DNA from 3 places in the Pseudarthrobacter sp. WHRI 8279 genome. Region 1 is predicted to be linked to each of the others. Evidence: riboswitches for the same ligand, from Rfam matches in the RefSeq annotation. Region 1 holds a riboswitch; each other region holds the start of a gene.
What was found. Region 1 has a riboswitch for cyclic di-AMP ahead of ABRP28_RS19260 (hypothetical protein). Riboswitches for the same ligand answer to the same signal wherever they lie in the genome.
Positions count from the first base shown of each region.

Region 2: it holds a riboswitch for cyclic di-AMP, as region 1 does, so the genes downstream of both, ABRP28_RS21390 (NlpC/P60 family protein) here and ABRP28_RS19260 (hypothetical protein) in region 1, are expected to answer to the same signal.
Region 3: it holds a riboswitch for cyclic di-AMP, as region 1 does, so the genes downstream of both, ABRP28_RS19825 (NlpC/P60 family protein) here and ABRP28_RS19260 (hypothetical protein) in region 1, are expected to answer to the same signal.

Region 1 is NZ_CP168162.1:4,183,809-4,193,978, reverse strand. It holds gene ABRP28_RS19295 (YhgE/Pip domain-containing protein) at 1-1,119, shown strand, start outside; gene ABRP28_RS19290 (TetR/AcrR family transcriptional regulator) at 1,116-1,805, shown strand; gene ABRP28_RS19285 (hypothetical protein) at 1,814-2,560, shown strand; gene ABRP28_RS19280 (histidine phosphatase family protein) at 2,654-3,181, opposite strand; gene ABRP28_RS19275 (winged helix-turn-helix domain-containing protein) at 3,431-4,297, opposite strand; gene ABRP28_RS19270 (response regulator transcription factor) at 5,002-5,742, shown strand; gene ABRP28_RS19265 (HAMP domain-containing sensor histidine kinase) at 5,750-7,282, shown strand; cyclic di-AMP (ydaO/yuaA leader) riboswitch at 7,376-7,538, shown strand; gene ABRP28_RS19260 (hypothetical protein) at 7,544-8,263, shown strand; gene ABRP28_RS19255 (glyoxalase superfamily protein) at 8,260-8,664, opposite strand; gene upp (uracil phosphoribosyltransferase) at 8,710-9,345, opposite strand; gene ABRP28_RS19245 (phosphatase PAP2 family protein) at 9,358-10,170, opposite strand, start outside.
Region 2 is NZ_CP168164.1:51,485-61,654, forward strand. It holds gene ABRP28_RS21370 (DUF305 domain-containing protein) at 1-136, opposite strand, end outside; gene ABRP28_RS21375 (hypothetical protein) at 276-743, opposite strand; gene ABRP28_RS21380 (heavy metal translocating P-type ATPase) at 829-3,069, opposite strand; gene ABRP28_RS21385 (heavy-metal-associated domain-containing protein) at 3,066-3,395, opposite strand; cyclic di-AMP (ydaO/yuaA leader) riboswitch at 3,630-3,826, shown strand; gene ABRP28_RS21390 (NlpC/P60 family protein) at 3,830-4,615, shown strand; gene ABRP28_RS21395 (cytochrome P450) at 4,826-6,067, opposite strand; gene ABRP28_RS21400 (TlpA disulfide reductase family protein) at 6,214-6,843, opposite strand; gene ABRP28_RS21405 (cytochrome c biogenesis protein CcdA) at 6,857-7,606, opposite strand; gene ABRP28_RS21410 (metalloregulator ArsR/SmtB family transcription factor) at 7,727-8,128, shown strand; gene ABRP28_RS21415 (cation-translocating P-type ATPase) at 8,125-10,077, shown strand; gene lspA (signal peptidase II) at 10,074-10,170, shown strand, end outside.
Region 3 is NZ_CP168162.1:4,315,031-4,325,200, reverse strand. It holds gene ABRP28_RS19860 (glycoside hydrolase family 38 C-terminal domain-containing protein) at 1-1,593, opposite strand, end outside; gene fdhD (formate dehydrogenase accessory sulfurtransferase FdhD) at 1,769-2,644, opposite strand; gene ABRP28_RS19850 (molybdopterin molybdotransferase MoeA) at 2,726-4,102, opposite strand; gene ABRP28_RS19845 (DUF6457 domain-containing protein) at 4,099-4,392, opposite strand; gene ABRP28_RS19840 (molybdenum cofactor guanylyltransferase) at 4,409-5,053, opposite strand; gene ABRP28_RS19835 (HNH endonuclease) at 5,102-5,602, opposite strand; gene ABRP28_RS19830 (NlpC/P60 family protein) at 5,881-6,663, opposite strand; gene ABRP28_RS19825 (NlpC/P60 family protein) at 6,816-7,511, opposite strand; cyclic di-AMP (ydaO/yuaA leader) riboswitch at 7,582-7,755, opposite strand; gene ABRP28_RS19820 (M23 family metallopeptidase) at 7,892-8,716, opposite strand; cyclic di-AMP (ydaO/yuaA leader) riboswitch at 8,727-8,968, opposite strand; gene ABRP28_RS19815 (metal-dependent transcriptional regulator) at 9,075-9,770, opposite strand; gene serC (phosphoserine transaminase) at 10,074-10,170, shown strand, end outside.

The DNA.
Region 1 (10,170 bases):
AGGCTCGTCACGGAAGGCATCCTGACGCAGGAGCAGGCGGACAGAATCCTGGCCGATCTTGACGCCGCGGCGGGCACGAGCCAGGTAGCGGCCGCCAGGGCCAAGATCCAGGAAGATGCAGCGCAGATCCAGCAACTGGCCTCCGGAGCCGAAGCCGTCAGCACCGGCGCTGCCCAGCTCGCTGCGGGCACGCCGGCGCTGAGGGACGCCGTCTCCCAGGCTTCTTCCGGCGCCGACCAGCTCCACACCGGGGCTGCCGCGCTGGCCACCGGCGGGCAGGCGGCCCTCGAAGGCACAGGCCGGCTGGCAGAAGGAGCCCGTAAAGTTGACGAGGGGGCAGCCCAGCTGGCGGAAGGTGCCGGCACCGCGGCGGACGGTTCGCGGACCCTGGCGGATGAGATCGGCAAGGGCGCCGGGCAGGTGCCCAACCCGGATGGCGCCCAGAAGAGCAACCTGTCACGCGTCATGGCCGACCCCGTTGCGGTCAGCAATGTTTCGCAGGCCAAGGCGGAGTCCTACGGTGCCGGGCTGGCGCCGTTCTTCCTCACCCTCGCCCTGTGGATCGGCATCTTCATGCTGGTCCAGGCCATGCGGCCCATTACCCAGCGGGCCCTGGCCTCCAACGCCCCGTCCTGGAAGATCGCGGTGGGCGGCTGGCTGCCGTTCCTTGCGGTTTCGGTGGTGCAGGCGAGCCTCCTCACCCTGGTGGTAAACCTTGCACTGGGCCTCGATCCCGCGCATCCGGTGCTGATGTGGCTGTTCATGCTTGCCGCGGCCATGGCGTTCAGTGCGATCATCCAGGGCGTTGTTGCGCTGCTTGGGTCGCCAGGCAAACTCGTGGTACTCATCCTGCTGGTCCTGCAACTGGTGTCCTCGGGCGGGACCTTTCCGTGGCAGACCACTCCGCAGCCGCTCCACGCAGCACACGAAATCCTTCCCATGGGTTACGTGGTGTCCGGCATGAGGCACCTCATCTATGGCGCTGACCTGTCCCTGATTGCCCCCACCGCCCTGGGCCTGGCGGGCTACACCGCACTGGGCGTGGCCATGTCCACGCTGGCCGTGCACAGGAACAAGTACTGGACATTGAAGACGCTGAAGCCCGAGATCGCGGTATGACCGCCGAACCAGCCGGAGCCGTGAAGACCCTTCGCCCCGCCCGGACCACCGCCACCCGCCAAAAACTCTTTGATGCCTCCATGGAGCTCATTGGCGAGCGCGGGGCAGCGGGAGTCACTGTTGACGAGATTGCAGCTGCAGCCGGCGTCTCCAAGGGGACCGTGTACTACAACTTCGGCAGCAAATCGGAGCTTATTGCACAGCTGCTGCGGCACGGTGTGGACATCCTGAAGGCGCGCCTGCAGGCGTCTACAGAGCCAGGCTCTCCCGGCCAGGATGCGGGCGAAGTACGGGACATGACGGCTGCTACGTCAGGGGATCCCCTGCTCGCCATGGAGGCAATGATCGGGCAGGCATTGGACTTCATGGCCGAATACCCGTCCTTCGCCCGGCTCTGGGTCAGCGAGAACTGGCGTACGCCCAGTGAGTGGCAGGGCACGTTCGCCGTCCTGAGGGGCGAGCTGCTGGCAGTGATCGGGGCGGCAGTGGAAAAGGTGGCCCTGGCCTACCCCGTGGACAGCACCGTTTCGCGGGGCAGCCTGGAGACCGCCATCTTCGGCGCCTGCTTCGTTGTGGGGCTCGACCGGCAGACGTACAACCCTGAGCGCACCCGTGACCAAAGCGTTGCGGCAATCATGGCCAGCATGCGCGGCTACGTGCTGCAGCAGCCCGATCCTCGGGGATGATGGAGCGTATGGGGAAAAGCGGAAAGTTGGCGGTCATTGCCGGCATTGTGGCGGCCGGACTGCTGGTGCTGACCGGGATGACGCTCGCCGAACCGGTGTTCGTGGCCTTCCTCGGTGTCCTGGCGCTGGCGTGCCTGGCGTGCATCGTCGAAATCCTGAAGAGGGGACGCCGCGTTGCCCTGTTGGCGGCGGGTGCCGGGACCAGCCTCACCGTTGCCTTTTCCCTGGCGTTTGTGAGCACGTGGGAGCTGGCCTTTGCCGGCGAGCCCTCATTCTTTGGCACCCCGCTCCCCACCGGCGATCCGGACAACTACTTCTTCGGCGCTGCCGCGGCCGCCCTGGCCACCCTGTTTGTCCTGTTCCTGGGTGCGGCCTGGCCCCGGGGGCGCCGTCTGCGCACAGCGGCCGGCAGGGGCAGGGCAGGCAAGGGCAAAGCAGGCAAAGGCAGGGCCGCGGCGGGCCACGGCGCTGGGGGCAACAGACGCACGACGACGGCGGGCAGGCCGGCTGCCAAAGGCACGGCCCAGCGCAGGCCGGCAGCGCGCATAGGCGGCGCAGGAACAGGCAGGCAGGGCACAGGCAGTGCAGGCGCCGGCAGTCAGGGCACAGGCAGTGCAGGCGCCGGCAAGCAGGGCACAGGTGGCCTCCGCGCACCCGCGAAAGTGCCTTCCCTCCCTGCGAGGCGGCCGTCGTCGGCCTCTCCAGCCGGGAAGCCGTCGTCGGCCACCGGCGCCAAGGCCGCGCCCCGGCGGTGACCCCAAGCGCTTTGGCCCCCGACGCCAACCCAAGCGCCAAGTCCCCCCGGCCACCCTGGCGGCGTGGTCACAGGCGCAGTCCTGGTTCCGTGGTTAGTGCGCCCGGGGGACCTTGAACCTGGTGATGCGCGCGTCCTGTCCGTCCAGCTCCGCCCAGGACTTTTCGGTCTCAAGGACGGTGAGGGCGTTGGTGGGGTACCTGGTGGCGGCGTCCATGTAGGCGTCGTGGTCGGAGTCGCGTGAGGCAAGGTGCATGGCAAGGTCCTGCACGCCGGGCAAGTGCGAGATCAGCATCAGCGTGGTCACTGTATCCGGAACATGGTTGATCACCGTCAGCATCCGGAGTGCGGACGCAGCGTACAGCCCGTCCTCAAGCTTGGGCGTAGGGGCCTTATCCCCCAGCTCCGAACACACCCAGGTGCAGGTCTGCCTGGTCCGCAAGGCACTGGAGCACAGGATGAAGTCCGGGACGATGTTGTGTTTGAGGAGCCACCGGCCGGCAAGGGGCGCCTCGCGGTGGCCCCTTTCCTCCAGGGGACGCTCGTGGTCAGCAACCCCGCCAGGCCAGTCGGCCTTGGCATGCCGCATGATCACAAGCCGTCGAAGATGGTGCTCACTCATGCCCCAAGCCTAGTCGGGGACCAAACGAGGTGCGCCACCTCCGACAGTCGCGGAGGCACATGCCAGGAGAGCCCGAACGCGCGACAGCGGCATTTCGCGTAGGGCGCTGTAGCGAAGCGGCACATCCCGAAAGCGCCGTTGTCGCGCGAGGGACGAGCGCAGGCGCAGAGGGACGAGCGCAGGCGCAGAGGGATTGTGCCGCGAAGCGAAAGCGCCCGTCCCAGCGGGACAGGCGCTTTCGAGTGAGTGCTAGATCGAGTATTCCGGAGCGGCCCAGACAACAACTTCGGGGTGCTCGTAGAACCGGTACCCCTGGCCGCGGACTGTGCGCACAGTGTTGGCGAGGCGGCCCAGTTTGGAGCGGAGCCGGCGGATGTGGACGTCGATGGTGCGTTCGTTGGGCACCTCTTCGGCGTTGCGCCACAGCCCCTCGAGGAGTTCGTCGCGCCCCACGGTGCGGGTGCCGTTCTCAACAAGGTAGTTCAGGAGCTCAAACTCCTTGAAGGTCAAGTTGAGCGACTCGCCGTCCAGGTGGACTTCACGGCGGGCCAGGTCGATCAGGACGCCGGAAGGGCGCGGCTCCTGTGCCTGCGACGGACGCGGGGCCTCGGTGCGCTGGCGGGCGTTGACGGTGGGGTCACCGAAGGTGGAACGGACGACGTCGAGCGCGGAACCTGGTGTGCCGGCGGGGGCAACGGCAACGGCTGCATAGCTTTCGGCGCCGGACACCAGGGACTGTGCGTAGGCGCGGATCTCCTGGGCCAGTTTGGCGATGGAGGTTCCGGCCGCGGCCGCTGTTTCCTCATCGATGCCCATGTAGAGGACGAATCCGCGGGCAACGGTGTCGTTGGCTACGGGCCGGACGGTGTTGGGGCCGGCCACTACCGGAGTGGGGGCTGTCAGGGGTGCCGCCTCCGCGGGCTGGACGGCGCGGAGCTGCCCGTAGGAGTTGGGGTTGAACCCCTGCGGCGCGTAGCCCTGGGAGGGGAAGGTGCTTCCGGATGATGATGGGGCCAGGGCAGGGCGGGGACCAAACCCGGGGCGGAGGCCCGAGGGCTGGCCGGCTTTGGCGGCGTTACGGACAGAAATGTGGACGTATCCGGATGCAACTGACATGGAATGCTTACCTCAATGTGAATGGCCGTCATCGCGGCCCGAATGCTGGGAATCCCCGCAATGCGAACTGGGGAGGGGCGCCCGACGCTGGGCTGGTGGGCGAATGCCTAAGAACTTCGGGGGGTGGGAAGGTCAGGCGTGCATTCGACAACAGCGCATGTCGGCAGCAGCTGATGTGCTGGGCCAATATTCTGCGGCTGCAGGTGCTGTTGAGTTCTTGTTCACATTGGAAGTGTGCAGCGTAACAATGGCAACTTGCAAGTAACAATGGACATGATCGTCCGCATAATGAGACGAATTTAGCCAAAGTGCTCCAAATCACAATTCTGGGCAGTGTAAAAAATAACGGTTGTTATCTTGTCTATGGGTCATTTTTCGATGGTCTGCGAAATATCGTTCGGTAACAGCGCCATTTTATGTGTCTTCGTTCATTGGAGCGCGCGATAGTGGAATCTCGGTCTTCGCGTCCACGGCGTGTCCAGCCGGTCCTGCTTTTGGACAGAAAAATCTGCAGGCTCAGCGGCTAAGTGGCATTCGGAATCCGGTTCGCTCCGATGCTTGTAAGCCGGCGGACGGGCTGAAGGGGACTAAACCGGTAGCACGTTAGGGGCATTTCTGCGGATCCAGCTCGCTAGGCTGGGATTCACAGCTTGCGCACAGGAACGCCAAAGCGGGGCTTTAGCCAACGATCGGAGAGTTGTCCCATGGCCACCTCGCACTCCATGACCAACAACCTCCCCAAGCTCACCCACCCGGACGGCTCCCCCATCAGGGCGCTGGTGGTGGATGACGAGCCCAGCCTTTCCGAGCTTATGAGCATGGGCCTGCGCATGGCCGGCTGGTCCGTGGCGATCGCCGCCGACGGTCCGGAAGCCGTGAAGGTGGCCAGGGACTTCCGCCCTGACGTGCTGGTCCTGGATGTCATGATCCCCGGTTTCGACGGCGTCGAGGTACTGACGCGGATCCGCGCTTACGCTCCTGAGGTTCCCGCACTGTTCCTCACCGCCAAGGATGCGGTTCAGGACAGGATCGTTGGCCTCGCAGCCGGCGGTGACGACTATGTCACCAAGCCATTCAGCATGGAAGAGGTCCTGCTCCGCCTACACCGCCTGGTCCAGCGGTCCGGTGTGGCCGCCATGGACACCGCTGAGCTGGTTGTTGGAGACCTGGTCCTCAACGTGGACACCCGTGAGGTGACCCGTGCGGGTGAGGAGCTCCAGTTGACGGCAACCCAGTTCGAGCTGCTCCGATACCTCATGGAAAACCCCAAGCGCGTCATCAGCAAAGCGCAGATCCTGGACCGGGTCTGGAACTACGACTTCGGCGGCCAGGCCAACATCGTGGAGCTCTACATCTCCTACCTCCGCAAGAAAGTGGATGCCATCCACCCGCCCATGATCCATACCGTGCGGGGCGCCGGGTACGTCATCAAGCCGGCGGAGTAGGAGCGCCATGGCGTCCCCGCACCCCACGGCGGCACCGCAGCCGCGGAACTGGCTGAAGCCCGGCACGTGGCACCTGCGGACCCGGCTGATCCTCCTGGCCATGACACTGCTGATTGCCATCTGCGGTGCCGTGGGCGTGGCGAGTTACGCCTCGATGGACGCGTTCCTTACCCGGCAACTGGACGAACAGCTGGGCCAGGCCGCAGACCGTTCCAACGATCCAGGACGCCCTCCCTCCGGCGGCTTCAATGGCAGGGACCCCCTGGACTCCCGCGGCCAAAGCGTGGGAACCCTCAATGCGCGCCTCCTCAATGGGCAGGTCAGCATCGGAGGCTTTCTCACCTCGGACACAACGCGGTCGCCGTTGTCCTCGGACGACAAACAGGTCCTGCTTGCCCTCACCCCAGACGCGCAACCCGTGGACAGGGCACTCTCCAACGGCGGCTACCGGCTGGTGGCTGTGCAGACCAACTTCGGCGACGTCCTGGTAACAGGACTTCCCCTGGCCGGAAAGGAGAGCACGCTGGCGTCCCTGGTGTGGACGTTCGTCTTCGTCTCCCTGGGTGGCCTGCTCCTGATAGGGCTGGTGGGAAGTGTCCTGATCCGCCGCACCATGAAGCCCCTCGAGCAGCTTTCCGAGGTTGCCACCCGTGTTTCCAGGCTGCCCCTGGATGCCGGCGAGGTGGCACTTGCGGTGCGCGTGCCGCCGTCGAACTCCAATCCCGGTACGGAGGTTGGCAGCGTGGGCCACGCCCTGAACCTCATGCTGGACAACGTGGCCCACGCGCTGCAGGCGCGGCAGAAGAGTGAAACCAAGGTCCGGCAGTTTGTGGCCGACGCTTCCCATGAGCTCCGCACGCCCCTGACCGCCATCCGCGGGTACACCGAACTGATGCGGATGACGGAAAACTTCACTCCGGACGGGGAGAAGTCGCTGGCGAGGGTTCAAAGCCAGTCCCAGCGGATGACCGCGCTGGTGGAGGACCTGCTGCTGCTGGCGCGCCTTGATGAGGGCCAGCCCTTGAAGCTTAGCGAGGTGGACCTGAACCAGCTGGTGGTGGAAGGCGTCAGTGACGAAAAGGTCATGGCGCCCGGCCATACCTGGCGGCTGGATCTTCCAGACGAACCCGTTGTGGTGAACGGCGACCCGTCCCAGCTGCGGCAGGTGCTGATGAACCTGCTGTCCAACGCCCGCAAGCACACACCGCCGGGAACCACGGTGGTCACCGGGGTTGGGAAGACGGCAGAGGGCGCTGCGGTGGTGACGGTAACGGACGACGGCGGCGGCATTCCGCCCGAGTTCCTGGACCAGGTTTTCGCGCGGTTCGCCCGCGCAGACGCGGCCCGGGCAGGCAATGCCAGCGGACCGGGCGCACCCGCCGCTGAAGGAACCAGCGGTCTGGGCCTCTCAATCGTCGAATCCATCGTCGAGGCCCACGGGGGTAAGGTCACGGTGACATCACAACCGGGACGCACGCAGTTTGCCTTGCAACTCCCCCTGCCTGCGATAGCGGCGCAAGGCGGCGCGCCGTCCTCGTGATCCCTGTTACCAAAATGTGACTTAAGACCTGAACTCCTGTACCGTCGATTGGGTGCGGTTCCCGTTCGGGCCGCATATCCGGATGACGCCAAGCTCTGCCGCTTCCCGGATTCCGCTTGAGCATAGGCAGAGGCGGGGGACCCAGAAGTCCCGGGCACACAATTGCCCTTGGGGTTAAGCCACTACGTGATTTTTCCGTACGGCCGGATGCCCTCATCCGAACCCGACAGCTAACTCCGCAGGTGTGAGAGGCGATCCATCATGTCTAAGTTCCTTACTAAAGCACGCCCGAAACCAGGCCACGACGCCGGTGCCCCGCGCACGTCAGGCAAAATTCCGTCCTTTGGCCAGCGCGCCGCCATCCTCGCGACGTCCTGCGCGCTCCTTGTAGGCGTTGGAGCAGCAGGCCAGGCCACCGACACCGCAGTGCAGGTGGCAGCTACGGAGACGCAGGCCGCTGAGGCCCAGTCGAAGCTGAGCATCGAGAAGAGCGAGATCCAGGAAAACCCTGCTCCGGCGCCTGCAGCAGAGCCCATTAACGTTGTCCCGCAGGCCGCCGAGCCGGCGCCGGCTCCCGCCGCTGAGCCCGCACCGGCACCTGCACCTGCACCGGAGCCTGAGCCCGCGCCGGCACCTGCCCCCGCTCCCGAGCCGGCCCCGGTCGTCGCAGTCAACGACCCCGCGGGCGCACAGGCCTACGCTGCCGGCCAGTTGGCCTCCTACGGCTGGGCACCGGACCAGATGCAGTGCTTGCAGACCCTGTGGACCAAGGAATCAGACTGGACCACCACGGCCACCAACCCGAGCAGCGGCGCCTACGGCATTGTGCAGTCCCTGCCGGCCGAGAAGATGGCCAGCGCCGGCGCCGACTACCTCACCAATTACCGTACGCAAATCAACTGGGGCCTGAACTACATCCAGGAGCGCTACCAGTCCCCGTGTGGAGCACTGAACTTCCACTACGCCAACAACTGGTACTAAACAGAAGCGGCTTCGCCTTGGCGGTCCGGTACGTCCCTGCCGGGGATGTACTGGACCGCCCAGCGGTTACCGTCAGGGTCGGCGAAGTACACAAAGTGGCCCCAGTCCTGCACGTCCACATCGCTGACGTCCACCCCGTTGGCCTTGAGCTGACGGTGGGCGGCCTGGATGTCAGAGACCACAAGCTGCAGGTTGGAGCCGGTACCGGGGGGAGCATCCGTGAGGCCTTCCCCGATGCAGATGGAGCAGGCTGAGCCCGGCGGCGTCAGTTGCACGAACCTGATGGAGTCGCTGGGCCGTTCGTCGAAATCGGCGTTGAAGCCCACCTTGTTGACGTAAAAGTCTTTGGCCCGGTCCACATCGGATACGGGGACAAAAACGAGTTCCAGTTTCCAGTCCATGCGCTCAGGCTAGGCCTTGCGCAGGAAGCGGGAAAGGCTTGAGTCCTAGCCGGCGATGCCGTACAGGCGGTCGCCTGCGTCGCCCAGGCCCGGGACAATGTAGGACTTCTCGTTGAGCTTCTCATCGATGGAAGCCAGGACGATGGTGACGTTTGCGCCGGAGAGTTCTTCCTCCAGCTTGGCCAGGCCCTCCGGCGCGGCGAGCAGGCAGATGCAGGTGACATCAGAAGCGCCGCGCTTGAACAGGAACTTGATGGCCTCGCGCAGTGTTCCGCCGGTGGCAAGCATGGGATCCAGCACGAAGATCTGCCGGTCGGTGAGATCCTCGGGCAGGCGCTCGGCGTAGGTGATGATGTCCAGCGTTTCCTCGTCGCGGGCCATGCCCAGGAAGCCCACTTCAGCCGTGGGGACCAGTTTGGTCATGCCCTCGAGCATTCCCAGGCCAGCACGGAGGATGGGTACCACCAGCGGAGTGGGTTTGGTGAACGCCGTGCCCACGGTTGTGCTGACGGGGGTTTCGATGGTCACGGGCTCGGTGCGGACTTCCCGCGTGGCCTCGTAGGCCAGGAGGGTCACCAGTTCCTCCGTCAGCTGCCGGAAGACCGGGGACGGAGTGTTCTTGTCCCGCAGGACGGTGAGCTTATGGGCGACCAGCGGGTGGTCCACAACGAGAGTGCGCATGGGTCAAAACTATCACCCGGCTGCCGGGCCGCTCCCCTGCCGTCCGCCGCCCGTGCCGGACTGCGAAGCGTCGTCGTCGGCCCTTTGTGGGGCAGCGCCGGCGTCCTCCTCCGGGGCGGTACGTTCTGCGTCCCCGGTGTGGTCCTCGCGCAGGACGGGATGCTCGAAGGTGGGTGCAGGGCCTGCGTGCTCACGCCGCCGCATCAGGTGGAACAGCCTGTGGGCCAGGATCACGATTCCTACCCACGCCAGCCCCAGGAACCAGCCCGCCATGACGTCGGTCATCCAGTGGTGTCCCAGGAAGACCCGGCTCAGGCCCATGGCAATGATGAAGAGTGTGCCCACCGTGATGGCTGCGATCCGCGCCCAGAGTACTTGGAACTGCAGGCACATGAGGTAGATCAGGACCCCTATCACCACCGTGGTGTTCAGGGTGTGCCCGCTGGGGAAGGACGGCGACGTCTCGAACGGCGGGACGGCCTCGGAGTGGTCCGGACGTGTCCTGCCTACCAGCCGCTTGCCCCAGGTAGTGGCCAGGGTGGAAACAAGGGCCGCTCCGCCCACCAGGACAATGGGCCGCCATGTCCTGTTCAGGAAGGTCAGCCAGGCGGTGAGGATGCTCGCCAGGATGGGCATGCCGATCCCGCCGCCCACATTGGTGAAACCTGTGGCGAAGGCGTCCACCTCCGGGTTCCGCAACGACTGCGAATATTCCAGTGCAGGAATATCAAGGCTCGCCAGGCCTTCCTCGTCTACGACGTCCGAGTAGACCTCGGCTCCCAGGAGTGCCAGGGCGATCACCAGCGTTCCGCCGATGATCATGGT
Region 2 (10,170 bases), on a different replicon from region 1:
GCATCGCCGAGCTGCCGTGGTTCATGCCCGGCATGCTGCTCGAATCCGACGTGCCGGTTCCCGAACCGGCCGCGCAGCCGGCGAGGGCGATTGCTGCTGCGATGGCGGCAGCGGAAATGGTCAGGGTCTTTTTCATGGAAATCAGGGTCCTCAAAAGTATCAGCGGCGCGTAGCGCCTGGGGATTGCATGCGGCGGCCCGTTACGGGCGGCGTGTCTTATGCGTGCAGAAGTGGCTGGAGGTGCGCCGGGCATGGCACGGCGCCGTCGGGCGTGTTTACGTCCGGCTGATACAGAGGTCACCGGGAGAGGGACTCTCCGGTGAGTAGGAATAGCCCGTGCTGGCTGCAGCCGCCGCGCCGAAGTCCGGTAAGGCATAGGGTGCTGTTCCCGGCGCAGGGGCGGTCAGGGAGGTGTTTCCCGGAGACAAAACGCAGGCGTTGCCCCCGGCGGACATCTCCGGGCAGGAACCTGCAGGGGCGCAGGAAGACGAGTCTGTTGCCGCTGGAGTAACTGCAGCCCCGTCCGTTGACGCTCCCGGTGGATGGGAGTGGCTGGAGGGGAGGTTGTCCAGGTGCACGGTTGGCTGGGCGGCTGCCGCCGGCATAGTGTGCCCGGCGCTCATGTGGTGCGCCCCGGTCATGATGTGCATGCCGAAGATGCCGGCGATGATGGCCAGGGCGGCCGTCAGGAAGCCTGCACGTAGGAGGAACGCGGTGAAGGGTCCACGAGATGGTGCGCTCACAACGTTTCCTCCCTTCCGTGCAGGTTGTTCAGAGTCTTAAGCCTACCGGCAGGGGGGGTACCCCCTGCCGGTTACAGCCTCTTGTCTAACGTGCCTGGGAGGGATTGAGTTTCACCCTCCGCAGCAGCTGGGCGTTCAGTGCCACCACTATCGTTGACACGGACATCAGCACCGCCCCTGCTGCCGGGGACAGCACGACCCCGGCGAAGGCCAGGACACCGGCTGCCAAAGGAACCGCGAGGACGTTGTAGCCGGTGGCCCAGATGAGGTTTTGCCACATCTTCGCGTAGCTGGCCCGGGACAGGTCCACCATCGACAACACAGCCCGGGGATCGTTCCCGGCCAGGACAACCCCGGCTGATTCCATGGCCACATCTGTGCCGGCGCCGATGGCGATGCCGACCTCAGCCCGTGCCAGTGCCGGGGAGTCGTTCACCCCGTCACCGACCATGGCGACTTTCATCCCACGGGCCTGGAGCTCTGCGACCTTCTTGTCCTTGTCCGCAGGAAGGACTTCGGCGAACACCTCATCGATGCGCAGGTCCTCGGCCACGGCCTGGGCGACCTGGCGGGCGTCACCGGTGATCATGGCGACCTTCACGCCGCGGTGCTGCAGCGCGGCGACGGCCTGCCGTGACTCGGGGCGGATGCTGTCCTCCAGGCTGACAGCTCCCAGAACCTCGTGTCCGTCGATCACGTGCAGCACCGCCGCGCCGCGGCCCATCCAGGTGCTGGTGGATTGTGCCAGCGCGTCGGGTTCGGTGGTGCCCAGTTCGCGCAGCAGCGCAGGCCCGCCAACATGGACAGTGCGGCCATCCACGGTGGCGCGGACGCCGCGCCCGGTCAGGGAACTGAAGTCCCTGGCCTGCGGAATGCTCAGGTTCCGCTCCCGCGCCGCCCGGACGATGGCCCGTGCCACGGGGTGTTCACTATCGGCCTCCACGGCCGCGGCCAGTGCCAGCAGCGCGTCAGCGTCCCCGCCGGAAACGGGTGCGATGTCCTTCAGTTCCGGCTCGCCCGTGGTGAGGGTGCCGGTCTTATCGAACAGGACGACGTCGATGGTGCGCATGCGCTCCAGCGCCATCCGGTTCTTGATCAGCACCCCGGCACGGGCTGCCTGCTCGGTGGAAATGGCGATGACCAGCGGGATGGCCAGGCCCAGGGCGTGGGGGCAGGCGATCACCAGCACGGTGACGGTCCGGGTGACAGCCTCCGGGACGCTCCCGAGCAGCGTCCAGACGATGAAGGTCAGCACGCCTGCGCCGGCGGCGAAGTAGAACAGGAAGGCCGCGGCCCGGTCCGCCAATGCCTGGGCCTTGGAGGAGGACGCCTGCGCTTCGGCGACAAGACGCTGGATCCCAGCCAGTGCGGTGTTCTCACCGACGGCGGTGACCTGGACCCGGACGCTGTTATCCGTCGCGACCGTTCCTGCCACGACCGTGTCCCCGGGACCGCGGGGGACGGTTTTGGATTCACCGGTGATCATGGACTCGTCGAACTCGGCCTGGCCGTCCACGACGGTTCCGTCGGCGGGCATCCGGGCGCCGGAGCGGACCAGGACCATGTCGCCTTCGGCTAGCGCGGACACCGGAACGGTTTCGGTGCCGGCGTCGGTGACGCGTTCGGCCTCGTCAGGCAGCAGCGCCGCGAGGGCATCCAGGGCGCCCTGCGCCGAGCCCAGGGCCCGCATTTCGATCCAGTGGCCCAGCAGCATGATCGCCACCAGCAGGGCCAGCTCCCACCAGAAGTCCAGATCAAATCCGCCGATACCAAGGCTGGTGACCCAGGACGCGGCGAACGCGACCGTGATGGCCATCCCGATCAGCAGCATCATGCCCGGGGTGCGGTCCTTCAGTTCCCGCCAGCCGCCCTTAAGGAAGGGCTGGCCGCCGTAGAGGAAGATCACCGTGCCCAAAACGGGCGGGATCCAGGCCGAGCCGGGGAACATCGGGGCCATGTAGCCCAGGATGTGCCCGACCATCGGGCTGAAATAGACGACCGGGATGGACAGGGCCAGGGTCAGCCAGAACCTGTTTTTGAACATCGCGGTGCTGTGCCCGGCGTGCTGGCCATGGCTGTGGACTGCGTGGTCATCCTGCCCGCCATGGCCCTCGTGGTGGCTGTGGGAGTGGTCGTGCTCGGTAACCGTGACCGTGCTGACCGCTGCAGGCGACGGGTCCTGGGATTCGGTGGCGGGTGTGTGCGAGTTGTGGTGGCCTGCGTGGCCGCCGTGGTGCTGGGTGTGGTCTTCCATGGTTCCTCCTTTGAGAGGAGACGCCGCCTCACTCCAGGCAGGCTCGCTGCCGGAGGAGCTTGGAGTGGTCAGTTGCTGATGAGTGTGTAGCCGGCGGAGGTAACAGCCTCACGCACAGCGGAACGGTCGGCTTTACCGCCGACAGTCAGACGGGAACGGCCGCCCGGCACGAGATCAACAGAGGCGGATTCCACACCCTCAAGTGCGGACAGCGCCTTCTGAACGGTCTGAACGCAATGCCCGCAGGTCAGGCCCTCCACGGCAAATTCGGTGCCGGTGGCACCGGCAGTTGTGGCGGGCGCGGAAGACGCTTCGGTTGAGCAGCAGCCGCAACCTGTAGCCGCTGAAACGAGGGGCAGTTCGGTACGGTGTTCAGTTCCACACATGTCAGTTTCCATTCCTTGAAGACGAAGGATTTGATGGGCGCTGGGGTTGAACGGCTGTGAAGGCGGTGCGGGGCACCGGCCGGGACATACCACTTCACTGACAACACCTCAAGGATACCCCCAGGGGGTATATTCCGCAAGCCTCGGAACCGAGGGATTCTGACACGCCGTTATCTAAATGTGACAAATGTGGCTGTTGTGACGTAGGGTCTGAAGCCGTGCCGGTTTCTCCGAATGCGGCACTCCTGAGCAGACTTGCCTAACTCTGCCGCTGCCCGGGATCCGTTCGCAAAATCGTCCGGCAGAGACGGGGAACCCAATATCGGCCTGCTTCCGGCAGGCCTTGGGGTGAAGCCGTGCCTGATGCCTTTCGTGCATCACCACGGCCGGGTGTCTCCCATCCGAATCCGACAGCTAACCTCGCAGGCAGTGGGAGAGGCCCTTTCATGCCCAATGGCAAAGCTCACGGCCGCCGCCGCGCGGTCCCCGTCCAGACCAGCCCCCTGGCGGTCCTGTCCAAATCCTTCGCCGGCCACGCCGGCGGTGTAGGCCGTCAGGCCGCCGTCATCGCAGCAGCATCCGGCCTCGTCCTGACCAGCGGCATCGCCGCCCAGGCAGCAGACGCCCCAACCCAGCGCGAAGCCGAGCCGGCATCGAACCTGGAAGTCACCAGCCAGGTACAAACCCCGCTCAGCGCCGACGCCACGGTCCAGATCGCTTTCGAGCGTCCCGCCGTCAAGACAACCCCGGCACCTGTAGTGGAAGCACCCAAGCCCGTCGTCGTCGATGCCCCCAAGGTCGCTGTTGCCGCGACGCCTGTTGTTGCGAAGGCAGCTGCTGCTGCCCCGGCCAAGGCCCAGATCACCGTCACCCCCGCACCCGCTGCCCCCGTGGCCGCCCCGGCAGCCGGCGGCATCAACGCGACCATGGTGTCTTCGGCCTACGCCCAGATCGGGATGATCCAGGACTGCACGCGACTGGTCGAAAACGCCCTCAACGCAGCCGGCATCCCCGTCGGGGACCTCGGGCCCATGCAGTTCATGAACTACGGCACCGTCGTCACCGATCCCCAGCCCGGCGACATGGTCATGCAGCCCGGTCACGTAGGCATCTACGTCGGAAACGGCCAGGTCCTCAGCTCCGGCCTGAACGGCAAAAACGAAACCGCCGTCCACCCCCTGACTTGGATGACCTCCAAGGGCGCAGTAACCTTCGTCCGAGCAGGCAAATAAAACCACTGAAGGCCGGTGATTCAATGCCTTGGGGGCAGTGAATCGCCGGCCTTCAGCATGCCTTGATCCGACCCCTTCTGTTTTGCAGCCGACATCCTTCTCTAGCCGCGATTCAGTGTCTCGAAACATCTGCGCCTCGAAACCCTAGGGATATGCGAGAGTCGCATGGTCCGTGCCGGCTGGTGCCGATTCCTTTGCTGTTGCGGTTAGTTAGCGGCGTCGTGGAGGTGCGGGGTCGATGATGAAGCCGCTTTTGGGGAGGGCGGGCATGTTGGAGAGGCTGAAGCTGAGGTCCTGTGCGGGTACCTGCAGGTCGGGTGCGGCCGCGAGGGAGCGTATGGCTCGTTTGATCAGTTCCACGGTGATGTCTTCCCCTGGGCACCGGTGCCCTGTGTTTTTGTCGCCTGCTCCTTGCGGGATCAGGGTGTGGGGGGTGGGTTGCCAAGTGCGGAAGCGTTCTGGGTTGAAGCTTTCCGGGTTTGTCCAGGTTCGCGGGTCGTGATTGGTTCCGTACAGGTCAAGCAGGACCCAGTCTCCGGGCTTGAAGGCGTGCCCGGACCATTCCAGGTCCCTGGTGGCCGTGCCCCCGACGAAGGGGAAAAACGGGTAGTACCGGCGCACTTCCTGGGCGAAGCAGTGCAGGTCGTGATCATCACCGTTGCTGAGTTTTTCTTTCCAGTCGGGGTGCTGTGTGAGGGCGAGGGCGGCGAAGACTATGAAGTTGCTGACGGCCACGACCGGGCGGAGCAGGTTCAGCAGTTCCACCGCTGCTGTGTCTGGGGGCAGTTCCTTGCCGGTGTTGTCGCGATGGAATGCGATGGCTTCCACCGGGGTTACCGGTGCTTGGGCCTGAACGATCAAGCGTGCTGCCTGGATTGCGTTCGTGGCCCACTTTTCTGTGGAACGGCGGCGCCAGCGGGCGTACCAGTTCGCCGGCCCGAACGCTCCGGCCTGGTCGATCATCAGCCCCAGTTCTCTGCTGCGTCTGGCGATGGTGGGTGCGTCGGTGGGAAGACCGGCCCAGCTGCAGGCTGCCGCGGTGAGGATCCGGCGGACCTCCCTGTGCAGATCGAACCGTCGCCTGGACGGCAGGCCGTGGCGGGGATCGTGCCATTGAGCGTCAAAAGCGTCCGCGAGCTGCATGGCGGAGTCCCGGCTGCCCAGCTCCAGGAACAGGTACTTGCGGCGGTGATGATCGTCCCCTTCGAGGGTCTGTACGCTGTGTGCATCCTGCAGCAGATGCTTGGCCGACCGCGGCAAGGCACCGGCGCGGCTAAACCGTCCGCCACCGTAAAAAAATTCAGCAGCCGCTGCCCCCCTGATGCAGACGACGGGCCGAAGCATCAGACGGGTCTGGAAAAGATCGGTCCCGGCTTCATCGCAGCGGGCGGAGATGAAGGTGTATCCCTCACGCAGCAGGGCCAGCGAGCTGTCAGGCAATTGTGCAGTCACTCGGATCTCCCGTTCTCCCGGAAACGGCGGCGTTTCCTGAGTCTAGGCCAGGCCTTCAGGGCCGGGTAGGTCAGAGCCGTATGCCCTGCCCCTGATCGCGCCGCGTCCATAACGCGGCGGCCGGGGGATCCTGCCGCCGCGTTTTTTCAGGATTCGCTGAGCGCGCTGCTGATGAGGGCTTTGAGGGTGCCCTTCTCTGCAAGGCCAAGAACACGGGCGGCGACTTTGCCGTGCCTGTCCAGGACGAGGGTTGTGGGGACCGCCCGTGGGGGCACGTGGTCGGCCAGGGCCAGCAGGATCCCGCCGTCGTTGTCGTTGAAGCTGGGGTAGGTGGTGCCGAAAGTGCGCTCGAAGGCCGCGGCAGTTGCGGCGGTGTCCCGGACGTTGATCCCGTAAATCCTGACGCCGTCGCTTTTGAACTCCTGATGGAGTGCTTCAAGGTCGGGTGCTTCTTTGCGGCAGGGCGCGCAGGCGGCGTACCAGACGTTCAGGACGGTGACGTTTCCTTTCCAGTCGGCTGAGCTGACCGCCGAGCCGTCAAAGAGGGTTCCGGCGAGATCAACCGCGGGCGCCCTGGTTTCGGCGGCGTACTCAGAGACGGATCCGTCTCCTGCGATGTAGTTCTTGTTATCCCCAGCCCGTGCTTGGGTGGCCAGTGAGTCGTCCGGTCCGGCGCACCCGGCGAGCAGGATGGCTGCCGACGCTGCTCCCAGTAGAACGCCGCGCCGGGCCGGCAGGCGCGCTGTCATTGGATTACCGGGCTGTTGCGAGTTCATGTGCTGGTTTCTCCTAGACGGGGGTGGTGATGGTCGCGGCGAGGTTTTGCAGTTGGTAGATCCAGAGCATCCAGACCCCTGAGACCATCAGGAGCCCGACGAGGATCAGCAAGGAACCCCCGATGATGTTGAAAGCGCGCATGTGCCGTCGGATGTACCCGAGGGTCCTGCTCACCCAGCTCAGGCCCAGCGCTACCAGAACGAAAGGGATTCCAAGCCCCAGACAGTAGAGGAATCCAAGCAGCGCACCACGCCATGGATCGCCGGTTGTGGTGCTGAGGGCCAGAACCGCGCTCAGGGTCGGACCCATGCAGGGCGTCCACCCGAGGCCGAAGACAATTCCCAGCAGCGGGGCGCCGGCGATGCCTGTCCGGGGCCTGAAGGATAGCTTGCGGGTGGCTTGCAGGAACGGGATTCTGCCCACCAGGACCAGGCCCATCAGCACGACGAACAGCCCGAGTCCCCGGATCAGGGTGTCCTGCCACCGGACCAGCCAACCGCCAATGACACCAAAGGCCGCCCCGTAGAGGGTGAAAACGGCGGCAAACCCAAGAATGAACAGCCCAACTCCGGCCAGGACCCGGCGCCGGTTATCTGGCCGGCCCGGATCGGTAATCCCGGAGACGTAGCCAAGGTACCCGGGGACAAGCGGCAGGATGCACGGAGAGATGAAGGAGACGGTCCCGGCGATCATGGCCAGCGGAATGGCCATGAGCAGGGTGCCCGACTGAACCATCTCAGCGAAAAACCCGCCGATCGTCACGTCCGCACCCCTCGCGGCCTAAAGGAACCTGTCCGGGGCGTGGGCCGGGAGGGACAGGCCAAGGACCGGCAGTAACAGCTTCTCGTCGATAACATCACCGCTTTACGCTATCATCGCCATATGACGATACAAATTGGGGGCGCTGCCGATGACTGCGGCCAGTTGGATCCCGCGGCGGCTTTGTTTCATTCCCTGAGTGACCCGACACGACTGAGCATCGTGAAGCGGATGGCCGAGGGAGAGATCCGGGTCGGTGATCTGGCTGGGAAGCTGGGCCTGGCCCAGTCCACCGTGTCCGCGCATGTGGCATGTTTGCGCGATTGTGGCCTGGTCGAGGGCCGCGCGCAGGGCCGCAGCGTCTATTACTCGCTGTCCCGTCCGGAGTTGATGGACATGCTTGCCCAGGCCGAAGTCCTGCTTGCCGCAACCGGCAACGCGGTGAGCCTGTGCCCGAATTACGGCACCGGAAGCACCGGCGCCGAACTGACAAACGTGGAACTGACGAAGGAGAACACCCGATGAGCGACGCCTGCGGCTGCAGCGACGACAAGCCCGAAACCGCGGCCGAAGAGGCCGAGGAAGCGGTCGGGTTCTGGCAGATCAACGAGATCAGGGCCGCGGCAATCTCGGGTGTGCTGCTCCTGACCGCCTGGATCCTGTCCCTGACCGGGGGCCCGGAGTGGCTGCGCCTGGTCCTGGAAATCGGGGCGCTGCTGGTCGCGGCATGGACTTTTGTTCCCTCCACCCTCCGGCGCCTTGCCAAGGGCAAGATCGGCGTCGGGACCCTGATGACGATCGCCGCCGTCGGCGCCGTCGCGCTGGGCGAGTACGAGGAAGCGGCAATGCTCGCCTTCCTCTACTCAATCTCCGAAGGGTTGGAGGAATACTCGCTGGCCAAAACCCGGCGCGGTCTGCGGGCCCTGCTGGACCTGGTCCCGGCCGAAGCGACAGTCCTGCGCGGCGGTGCAGAGGTCACCGTTGACCCTGCCGAGCTCGTTCCCGGGGACCGGATGGTCGTCCGCCCGGGCGAACGGCTGGCCACCGACGGCCGAATCATCACTGGCCGCACCTCCCTGGACACCTCGGCCCTGACCGGCGAATCCGTGCCCGTCGAGGCAGGTCCCGGCAGCGATGTCTACGCCGGGTCCATCAACGGCACCGGGCCGCTGGAAGTCGAAGTCACCAGCACCGCGGAGAACAACTCGCTGGCCCGCATCGTGCACATCGTCGAGGCCGAACAGTCCCGCAAGGGCCCCGGGCAGCGCCTGGCCGACAACATCGCCAAGAAACTCGTCCCCGGCATCCTCATCGCCGCGGCCCTGATCATCGCCTTCGGCTTCATCGTGGGTGAACCGCTGCTGTGGTTCGAACGCGCCCTGGTCGTCCTGGTGGCTGCATCGCCCTGCGCTTTGGCGATCTCCGTCCCGGTCACCGTTGTCGCCTCCGTCGGCGCCGCCAGCCGCATCGGTGTGCTCATCAAGGGCGGCGGTGCCCTGGAAACCCTCGGCAAGATCCGCACCATCGCCCTGGACAAGACCGGCACCCTGACTAGGAACAAGCCCGAAGTCATCGATGTCGCCGCCGCCGGGACCGCGACCCGCGAAGAAGTTCTGGCCCTCGCGGCCGGGCTCGAGGCCCGCAGCGAACACCCCCTGGCCCGTGCCATCCTCGCCGCATCCCCCGCCCGTGCCGATGTGACCGACGTGGACACCGTTCCCGGCGCCGGTTTGGAAGGCCGTTTCGAGGGCAAGACCGTCCGGCTGGGCCGCCCCGGCTGGATCAACCCCGGCGCCCTGGCAGCGGATGTCGAACGGATGCAAACGGCAGGCGCCACCGCCGTCCTGATCGAATCCGCCGGTGAAGTTATCGGTGCCGTAGCAGTCCGTGACGAACTGCGCCCCGAAGCCCGTGACGTTATCGCCCGGCTGACGGCCTCCGGGTACACCACGGCCATGCTCACCGGGGATAACGCGATCACCGCCGCGGCCCTGGGCAAGGCCGCCGGCATCACCGAAGTCCACGCCGACCTCCGCCCCGAAGACAAAGCCGAGATCATCCGGACCCTGAAGTCTCGCCAGCCCACCGCCATGGTCGGTGACGGCGTCAACGACGCCCCGGCGCTGGCCACCGCCGACACCGGTGTGGCCATGGGTGCCATGGGCACCGACGTCGCCATTGAAACCGCTGACATCGCCCTGATGGGTGAGGACCTGAACCACCTGCCCCAGGTCCTGGACCACGCCCGCCGGACCCGGTCCATCATGCTGCAGAACGTGGGCTTGTCCCTGCTGTTGATCGCGATCCTGATCCCGCTGGCACTGGTCGGCGCACTGGGGCTGGCCGCGGTCGTCCTGATCCACGAACTGGCCGAAATCGTGGTGATCGCCAACGGCGTCCGCGCCGGCCGGATCAGCCGCAAAAACGCACTCCAGCCGGCCAAACCCACGCCGGCTTTGGAACCGGCAGCGTGAGCGCCGAGTCACCGGCAAATCCCGCCGGGACGGCACCGGTTACCGGGAAAGCAGGGCGGATCAAGATCGCCCTGCTTGTCTCGGCAGCCGTGC
Region 3 (10,170 bases), 130 kb from region 1:
GGCCTGGCTGGTGTAGGTTCCACGGTGCAGCTCGAGGTACATCTCGCCCACCCACACGGGCAGGACCGGGTAATCAGCCTCGGCCTGCGTGAAGAAGCTTTCCGCGGAGCCGATCCGGACCTTCGGGGAGCCTTCCAGGTCCGCGGCGCGTGACGCAGCCGCCAGCATTTCCCGCGTTGGTCCGCCGCCGCCATCGCCGTAGCCGAACGGCACCAGTGACACGCTGCCGTGGCCGTGGTCGCGGTAATTCCGCTCCGCGTGCGCAAGTTCACGCCCGCTCAACTCCGAATTGTAGGTATCCACAGGCGGGAAGTGGGTGAAGAGCCGGGTGCCGTCGATGCCCTCCCAGTTGAAAGTGTGGTGCGGCATCCTGTTGATCTGGTTCCAGGAAATTTTCTGGGTCAGGAACCAGCGGCTGCCGGCAGACTTGACGATCTGCGGCAGCGCCGCAGAATACCCAAACGAATCCGGCAGCCAGGCCTCCTGGCAGTCCACACCGAATTCCGCCAGGAAGAAGCCCTTGCCTTCCACGAACTGCCGCGCCATTGCTTCGCCGCCGGGCATGTTGGTGTCCGATTCAACCCACATCCCGCCCACGGGAACGAACTGGCCGGCACGGATTTTCTCGCGGATGCGGGCGAAGAGTTCTGGGTAGAACTCCTTGATCCAGGCGAACTGCTGGGCTGAGGAGCAGGAAAAGACAAAATCGGGGTTTTCATCCATCAGTGCCACGACATTGGAAAACGTCCTGGCGCATTTCCGGACAGTCTCCCGGACCGGCCAGAGCCAGGCAGAATCAATGTGGGCATGCCCGGTTGCCACCAGCTGGTGCGCAGAAGCATAGGCCGGGCGGGCAAGTACTTCCGCGAGCGCTTCGCGTCCCGCAGCGGCCGTCCCGGCAACATCGTCGGGATCCATGATGTCCATCATGCGCTCGAGGGCCCTGAGGATCTCGTGCCGCCGGGGCAGCTCAAGGGGCAGCACCGCCATGAGACCCGAAAGGGTGGAAACATCCTGCTGCAGTTCCCAAACGTTCTGGTTCAGTTCTGCAATGGCGATGCTTCCCAGCCTGTATTGCGGTGCTGTCCCGGCCGTTGACTTGTCGCCGTAGGGCGTGGCAGCGAAGGTCCAGCCCTGGGCGACGTCGGGATTCGCCGCAGCCTCAACGTAGAAGTCCACCGCCATGCCGCCGCCCAGGAGCTTCAGCGGAATGTACTGGTTCCGGGGCGAAACCGCCTTGATGATGCTGCCGTCCGGCCGCCACGCGATGCCCTCGCACTGAAAGCCGGGTATTTCGACCGAAAACCCAAGGTCCACGAGCACTTCAACAGTGGTGTCCGGTTCCGTGCCCCACGATTCGGGGACCTCCCCTTGGAGGCGGAGCCACTTGGTGCCCCACGGTTTCCCCCACAACGCTCCGTGTTCCTGGGGCTGGAACTCCTGCCGCATGGCGTCCAGCGCCGGGACGGGTTCATCCGGGGCATCCCAACTGCTCAGCGTGAGGGGAAGTGTCCGGCTGTAGACCGCAGGGGTAATACGCTCCCGCACGAACCTATGCAGGCGCACTTCCGTGATCCGGCGGTCGTCATGCAATTTGTGCCCTCTTTAGCGTTCGGGACTGGATCCTGGTGTCCATTCGATGGATAAATCTACCTGCTGGTACCCCTTTTACCAACCCTTTTGAAACCGTTTCCCGGACTGTTTCCGGCGTGCTCGGGGAGTGCTCCGGGACTGCAAGGAGGTTCAAGGGGCAGTGGGCTGGATTGGCCTACGCCGGCGCAGCAACTACGGGGCGCCGTATCCTCCCGTCGCCTGCGTAGATGTTGAGGCTGGTTCCCCGGCTGAAGCCAGCGAGTGTCAGGCCGCTGGCCTCAGCCAGTTCAACTGCAAGGCTGGATGGCGCACTCACGGCAGCCAGGACAGGTATCCCGGCCAAAGCAGCCTTCTGGACCAATTCGAAGGATGCCCGGCCCGAGACCTGGAGGACCGTGCCGCTGAGGGGCAGCAGGCCTTCACGCAAGGCCCACCCCACTACCTTGTCCACGGCGTTGTGCCGTCCCACGTCCTCCCGGAGGCACAGAAGGTTCGCGCCGCCGTCGTCCCCGATGCGGAAGAGGCCCGCTGCGTGGACACCCCCAGTGTCATCGAAGAGCCGCTGGGACTGCCGAAGAATGTCCGGAAGCGAGGCGAGCACCTCGGCGGAAACGCTCAGGGGATCCGCGGCGGGGGTGAAGTGCGAGGACTTGCTGACGGACTCGATGGAATCGGTGCCGCAAATACCACATGAGCTGGAGGTGTACACATGCCGGCCCATGGACGGAGCCTCTACATCCGGCCGCAACTGGGCCTCCACCACATTAAAGGTCTGCACGCCGTTTTCGTCCTCGCCGGCGCAGAAGCGCAGCGACACCAGTTGCCCGGAATCCCAGATGACGCCCTCGGACACCAGGAACCCGGCCACCAGGTCGAAGTCATGGCCAGGGGTCCGCATGGTCACGGAATAGGACATGCTGCCCAGCCGGATTTCCAGCGGTTCCTCCACCGCCAGGACATCCTCCCGGTACCGGACCGGGAACTCGAGGGCGTTCGGGGAGCCATCCAGCACGTACTTGTGCACCTTGCGGCGCTGGGTTACACGTCCCATGTCCCACCGTTCCTGTTCATGACTCCATCATCGCAACCGCCCAGGGTTGATGCCAGCGCAGCGGCCGTTCCCCTGGCCTCGTCAGCCAAGGAGCTCGCTCCAGTCCACTGGACCGGCGGCTGCGGGTTTGGCGGCTGTCCGGCCCGTCCGTCCCGCGCTGCGTGTCTTTGGTTTGGCGTTGGGGTCGGGGGGCGCAGGGATGGGCGGCCCCCAGGGCAGGGCGAAGGCAGGCACCAGTTCGCCGAGCTTCACCCCGTGGGGAGGAACAACCATTACGCCGTCGGCGGAGGCCAGTCCCCGCATCATGCCGGGGCCGGTGTGCTGGGCGGGCGAGGCCATCCCGTAGAGCAGGCGGAACGGCATAAGGCGGGTGCGCCCGGGTTCCGGCTCAAGGGTGGTTCCGCATGGCACTTCCTGCACCGCCGGCATGTCGCCGTGTCCCAGCGCCGCCAACAGCGGCGCGCCCACCGTGGACAGCGCGATCATGGCGGCAAGCGGATTCCCCGGCAATCCCAGCACGAAGCGTCCGTCCGGAAGTTCGGCCAGGACGGCAGGATGCCCCGGACGCATGGCCACGCCGTCGATGATCAAGCGGCCTCCCAGCTCCGCTACGGCCCTGCGAAGATGGTCCGTGCCGGATTTTCCCGTCCCGCCGGTGGTAATGACGACGTCGGCCGGCAGGTCCGGTGCACCCGGCTCCTCCGGCACCACGTCCTCCAGTGCGCCGAGCCACTCAGCATAGGAATCGCCGATCCTTTGCTGTCCGCCGGGTATCCCGCCCAGCATGCCCACCACTGCCGGCAGTTGCGGGCCGAAGGTGTCCCGGACCTGCCCGGGGACGGGCACGCCGTGGCCAACCACCTCGGAACCGGTCAGCAGCAGCCGGACCATCGGCTTACCCTGGACCACAAGTTCGTCGTACCCGGCAAGGGCAGCCAGCGCCAGATGCGCGGGGTTGAGCACCACTCCTGCCTTGACAAGGACGTCACCTTCCGAAGCCTCCTCACCCGCTTTCCGCACATGCTGGCCGGTGCGGGGCTCGCCGGGGCGGGCCGTCCCGCCGGTTACCAGGATGGGCAGTCCATCCTCGTCCTCGTCCAGCCGGGCGCTTTCGCTGCGCAGTACCGACTTGCCACCCAGCGGGATGAGCCCCCCTGTGGCGATAGGACTGGCCTGGTGGGGAGCAAGGGGGGTGCCGGGTTCAACAAGGATCCACGGCGCGGTGCCGTTCACCGCCCAGCCGTCCATGGCTGACGACGCATAGTGGGGCATGTCCTGCAGCGCCACAATATCTTGCTCAAGTTTTCGTCCGAGCGCCAGTTCAAGCGCGACCGGTCCGGCGGGAATCGGATGGGCGGCGTCAAAGGCGGCCTCGCGGGCCTCGTCCCACGTGTGGTCAAGGTGCCGGGGATGGTCAGCGTCGGGTTTGCTTGGTTCCTTCTGGGCGTCGCTGGTCATCCGCCGGGAGTCCCGGCGGCTTCAGCATCGTAGTCGGCGGCCAGGGCACGGGCCACGGCGAGCGCGGATTCCATGGAAGCGGCGTTCGTTGGCTGCCCGGACCCGGATGCCAGGCCAGCGGCGTAGCCGGCAATGAAGGTGGTCAGCGGCGCTGCCGGGCGGACCACTGAATGGGCGGCCACGCCAGCCAAGGCAAGGATGGCGTTGACATCCACCTGGACGTCCTCAAGCTCATAGGCCTGGAGCAGGGACCTGCACCACTCCTCCAGCGTTTCATCCTGACTCTTCACGAACGTGCCTCCCAAGTTAACTGCGGCTGCGCCGGTCCTGGCTGTTGTCCTGGCTCCCGGCGGCAATCCCTAGTGCGGCGGCATCATCCCACGTGTCCACGTCGGCCGTGGAACCTGCGGGGACGGTGACAGGCTGCACCTCCAGACTAGCAAGCAGCGAACGCACGGAGCCGTTGATTAGCGTACCGCGTGCAGCCAGTTCCGCTGCCGCCCTTTTTAACCCAGCCGTGCGGTACATGCCGGCCAGCGGCTGGAGGGTCCCGTCAGCAGAGCGGGCCATGACTCCGTCTCCCCTTGCCGGGACCAGCGCTTCCTTCAACACCGCCACGGCATCCTGGACAAGGGGCATATCGCACGCCAGCACGAGGGTGTATTCCGATGCGGGGCTGCAGTGCCGCGCAAGAGCCTCCAGCCCGGCGGAGATAGCAGCTGCCGGACCCGCGAACTCAGGCTCTTCCCGGCACCAGATCACCCCCGTAACCGTAGAATCTGCGCGCGGACCCACCACCACAGTGCTGGTGGCGCCCGCAGACGCGGCCAGCGCCCGCTGCAGGAGGGTGGCATGGTGGAACACGAGGTCCTGCTTGGGCACTCCGCCCAACCGGGACGACCGGCCGCCGGCCAGGATCACGGCATCGAAAGGCAACCGGCTCTCTTCCACTCCCCCAGCCTAGCTGTATGGATCAGGAATGCCTGGTGCAGGTTGGGGTCAAGCTGCGCGCTCGGGCAGCAGGAACGGATCCCACGCAGGGGTGGGCTTTTCGAGTTCCTTGATCTGCCAGATGGTTCCGTGCGGGGGTTCCGGGACGAATCTCAGCTTCCACCCCATTTCAGCAGGAGTATGGTCGCCCTTGACGTTGTTGCAACGAAGGCAGGCCGCCACCAGGTTCTCCCAGGAATCCGCACCGCCGCGGGACTTGGGGTGGACATGGTCGATGGTGTGGGCCGCTTTTCCGCAGTAGGCGCACCGGTGGCCATCGCGCCTCAGCACGCCCCGGCGGCTGACAGCGGTGGCCTGGTTGTACCTCGGACGGATATAGCGGTTCAGGAGGATAACGGACGGGCGGCCCAATATCTCCTGGGGGCCCACCACGGGATCGTCACCCTCAGCAACCACACTGGCTTTACCCGTGAGCACAAGCACCAGCGCCCGGCGGAACGTGATAACCGCCAGCGGTTCATATCCAGCATTCAGAACGAGAGTGCGCATGCACGTACCTCTTCACGGCCGCACCCGTCAGGGGCACGAGGGCCGGCTGCCCTCGGCATGTCCGGGCTATGGATCGACACCACAAGAGTAAACATAGAAGCCCACTATCAGCTAATCGCGGTTTCCCAAAACTGCCGTGTCGGGCCAGCGGGCGTATCGGGCGGCCGGGGGCTGCGCCTGGCCGGTAGCCACCCAACCGGCGTTTAAAAGCAAGAACCCCTGCCGCCAGGGCAGGGGTTCTTGTGCCGCCCCTGTGGGACGGCCTAGCGCGGAGCTAATTAGTTCACGCGGATGAAAACGGGGCCGGAGCCAACGTTGGCGCTGAAGACGACCGTCTGGTTTCCGTTGTATCCACCGTGGACGGCCTGGCCGTTGCCCGCGTAGACAGCGATGTGGGCCATGCCTGCGCCACCGTCTGCGTAGTAGATCAGGTCGCCGGGCTGCGCTTCGGCGGCGCTTACGGTGCGGCCCAGGGAGAGGTAGCCTGCGGGCCAGTCGTGGAAGTTGATGCCCACTGCTGCCAGGGAGTTGGTGACCAGCATGGTGCAGTCCTGGGTGACACCCAGCTGGGCGTACGCTGCCGAGAGGATGGCTGCGCCCTTGCCGCTGGCGGAAGCAGCAGGAGCTGCAGCGGGCGCGGAGGCTGTGGTTACCTTGGCGGTTACCTTGGGGGCTGCAGCAGGCTGGGCGGCGGCCGGAGCCGGCTCGGCTTCCTTGACCTCAACAGGCGCGGGCTCTTCCTCGACAACGACGACAGGCGCGGGCGTGGTGGTAACGGCCGGCTTTTCGAAGGTGATGGCGATGGTGGAGGCAGCGGAGATCGGCGCCTCGACGGAGGACTCTACTTCCAGGGTGGACGCGGGGGCAGAGTCGCGCTGGACGCTGGAGTCAGCTGCGTTTGCAGCGATGCCGCTGGTGAGCACCAGGCCGGAAGCGGCGGCGATAACCGCTGCCTGGCGGCCCATGCCACCGGCGTTGTCGCCAACAGCCTTGGCAATAACAGCGATTGAGTTGGTCTTGGTGACTTCGGCGCGATGCCGTGCGGTGGCACGAGTAGTCATCAGTTCTCTCTTTCGTTTTCCTCAGGCCGTTGTGGGCACCAAGGGGTCTGGGCCTGCCGGCATCTTGGGGGTACGCCGGCAGGCCCCGAACGGGGATGTGGTGTGTGGAAAGGGGTGCAAAGAAATAGTTCTTGGGCCCGAAGGCCCAAGAACTATTTGTTGATCGTGAAGAAGGCGGAGCTTCCGGTGGCGGCTACCGAGTGGAGGAGCGTGCCCTGGGAGGGGTTGAGCGCGCTGATCATCATGCCGTTGCCCACGTAGATGCCCACGTGCGCGCCACCGTTCTGCATAACCAGGTCACCCGGCTGCGGAGTGGAGGTGGGCGTCATTGCGGTCCAGGCGTTGACGCGCGGGATGCTGATGCCGGCCTGGGCGTAGACCCACTGGGTGAACCCTGAGCAATCCCAGCCGTTGGGGGTGGTGCCTCCCCAGACGTAGGGACGGCCGATGCCGGTGTATGCGAGTGCGGCAATGCCGGAGGTGGAGGCCGAGGAAACCGTCTCTGCCAGCTTCTCAGCTGCAGCTTCGGGAGCCGCTGCGGTGGAGGCCGTCCGGGTAGCGGCAGCAGCGCGGTCCTCCGAATCGGTGGACTGCGCCCGCACGGGAGCCGGCTTCGGTGCGGCGGTGGTCTTCACCACGGGACGCTCGAAGGAGACAGTCGCGGTGGGTGCTGCGGTGACCGCCAGGGCGGACTGGGCAGACCCGGACTCGGTGGAAGCGGAAACGCCGGCGGTGGTGTCCGCGGCGTTGGCAGGCAGGCCCATGCTGAGGATGAGACCGGAAGCAGCTGCGATAACCGCAGCCTGGCGACCTACTGTCCCGGCATTGGCACTAACAGCCTTGGACACTGTGTCCAAGGGGTTGGTACGAACCGTTTGCGCACGGTGGCGCGCAGAATGATGGCGTGAAGACACGAAGGTAGCCTCTCCCAATGCCTGCGAGGTGAGCTGTCGGATTCGGATGGGAGTCACCCGGCCGCGCGGCTTCCAAGGAAGTTTTGCGACTTAACCCCAAGGCCTTCGCTGAAGCAAAGACCAAAATTGGTTCCCCCGCCCCTGCCAGACGATGAAATGCGAACGGACCTTGAGCGGTGGCAGAGCTAGGCAATCCGCACAAGAGCGTCAACTTCGGAAAAGTTGACGCGAGTTAGACGGTACAGCAGTTTTCGGTGAATGTCACATTCAGGTCACGGCGGGTCACGATGATTCGATAGCAAACCATCATTTGACTACAGCCAGCCCGTGGGATCGACGACTTCGCCGTTGACCTGCACCTCGAAGTGAAGGTGGCAGCCGGTGGAAGCACCCGTGGTTCCGCTGAGGGCCAGGACATCGCCCCGGGAGACCGTCTGTCCCTCCGTGACGCTGATGGACGAAAGGTGGTTGTACGTGGTTTCCAGGCCGTTGCCATGGTCCACCACCACCCGGTTTCCACCGCCGTACTGGTGCCAGCCCACGAACGTTACGGTGCCGGTGGCAGCCGCCAGCACCGAGGTGCCGCATTGGGCAACGTAGTCCTGGCCGCGGTGGAAGTCACCCGCGCCGCCGGTGATGGGGCTGACCCGGTAACCGAACGCGGAGGCAGTGGAGAGCGCGGCCAGCGGAGCGCCGAGGCTTCCGGCCGAGGCCGCGCGGGACACCGAACCTGCGGACTGGGCGCTGAGCAGCTGCTTCAGCTTGCCATCGGGGTCTGCCTGGGTCACCACGGCAGAGCGGCTGAAGTCGATCTGGGCGCCGGCCTCCGCGGATACCTGCGGCTGCGGGGTAACAGCAGATGCTGCCACCGGGGTAACGCCGCTTGCGTTGTCGGTTGCCATGACGGGACTTGTTGCCGGAACGGTCACTGTCAACACCAGGCCGGTGGCAGCAAGAGCGATTCCGGCCTTCTGTGCGATCCCGCTGGCTGCGGCAAATTCGGTGATCTGCCGGAAGGGTCCTCGACGGCGGCGGGCGTCACGGTGCGGATCGCGGGGGCGTTCCGTGGTGATGACCTCGACAACGCGCGGCGTTGAAACGGGAGACGCCGCGCGGCGGCGCCCCTTGGGGGTCTCTATGGACAAGAAGGGTTCCTCTCTGGAAAGCCTGCGAAGTTAGCTGTCGGATTCGGGTCAGAGAGTTCAAAGACCCGGTCCGCCTAGGCAAGCCCGGCACAGAGGTATCCCCGGAAGGATCCTTCACTGGAAGAGGCTTGCTGCTGACGGACTTCACCCCAAGGCAGTCCCCCGTCTGCCGGTTGTGGTTCCCCCGCCTCTGCCAGTAATGACTCGTGCACCTGATCCGCTGGCAGAGCTCGGCTCCGGATCAGGTAACGCTTTAGTATCTACGCTTGCGTTTAACTATAGGGCCAGAAGGCTCGAAGTAACAATTCCGTTATCTTTGGCTGATGCGCTCCGAGCGGGTACAACGGGAGAGTTACCGGATGGCGACGAAGACGTGGGCCGCCACCTCAGGCGGCAACTCCAGCGCACCTTCGATGCCGGGCACCCGGACCGAAATGTAGTCCCCCACCCGCTCCAGCGAGACTGCGGCTCCCGGACGGATTCCGCCCTCATCCAGCTGGACCAGCAGCTCGGGCTCCACCTGGATCGGCTCAGCCAACCGGCTTACGGTCACCTCCGACGCCGGGCCATAGGACTTCATTGCTTCAAGCAGGCTGATGGCGCCGTCAGCGAAGCCTGCGGACGCCTGGCCCCCAAGGGCAGCCAGGCCAGGGATAGGGTTTCCGTACGGTGACTCGGTCGGATGGTCAAGCAGTTCGTAGATGCGCCGCTCCACGCGTTCGCTCATAACATGCTCCCAGCGGCAGGCTTCGTCATGGACGTACGCCCAGTCCAGGCCGATAACGTCCGCCAGCAGCCGCTCCGCCAGCCGGTGCTTGCGCATCACTTCGGTAGCGCGCTTCCGGCCGGTTTCCGTCAGCTCCAGGTGCCGGTCGCCGGAGACAACCACCAGGCCATCCCGCTCCATCCTGCCGATGGTCTGGGAGACCGTGGGTCCTGAGTGGCGCAGGCGTTCGGCGATCCGGGCCCGGAGGGCAACGATGTTCTCTTCCTCAAGCTCCAAGATGGTCCGAAGGTACATCTCCGTAGTGTCGATCAGATCCGTCATCCAGCTCAGCTCCTCGAGCGCAGTACCTTGCGTTGTCCCACCGTATATCGCCATCCGCGCGACGTAGTCCGTTGGAAAGCTTAGCCTATTTTGACTTTGTCCGAATAGTTGGCGGCCGCCGCCGGGGCCCGTCCCAACGTCTTGGTCTCTGTCTCAATTTCTGGACTATGACGGTGCCGGTTCCCGCCCCACCGCCTGTTCAGGCAGAATGAGGGGGGCCGAAAGTCGCAGTCACAGCCGACTGTCCGCCAACCAACCACCCGTCCGGACCCCAACCGCGTCCACGCCGACATTGGAGCACCTGTGAGCGAAAACAGCATCACTATTCCCGCCGACCTCCTGCCCAAGGACGGACGGTTCGGCGCCGGCCCGTCAAAGGTCCGGCAGGAGCAGATCGATG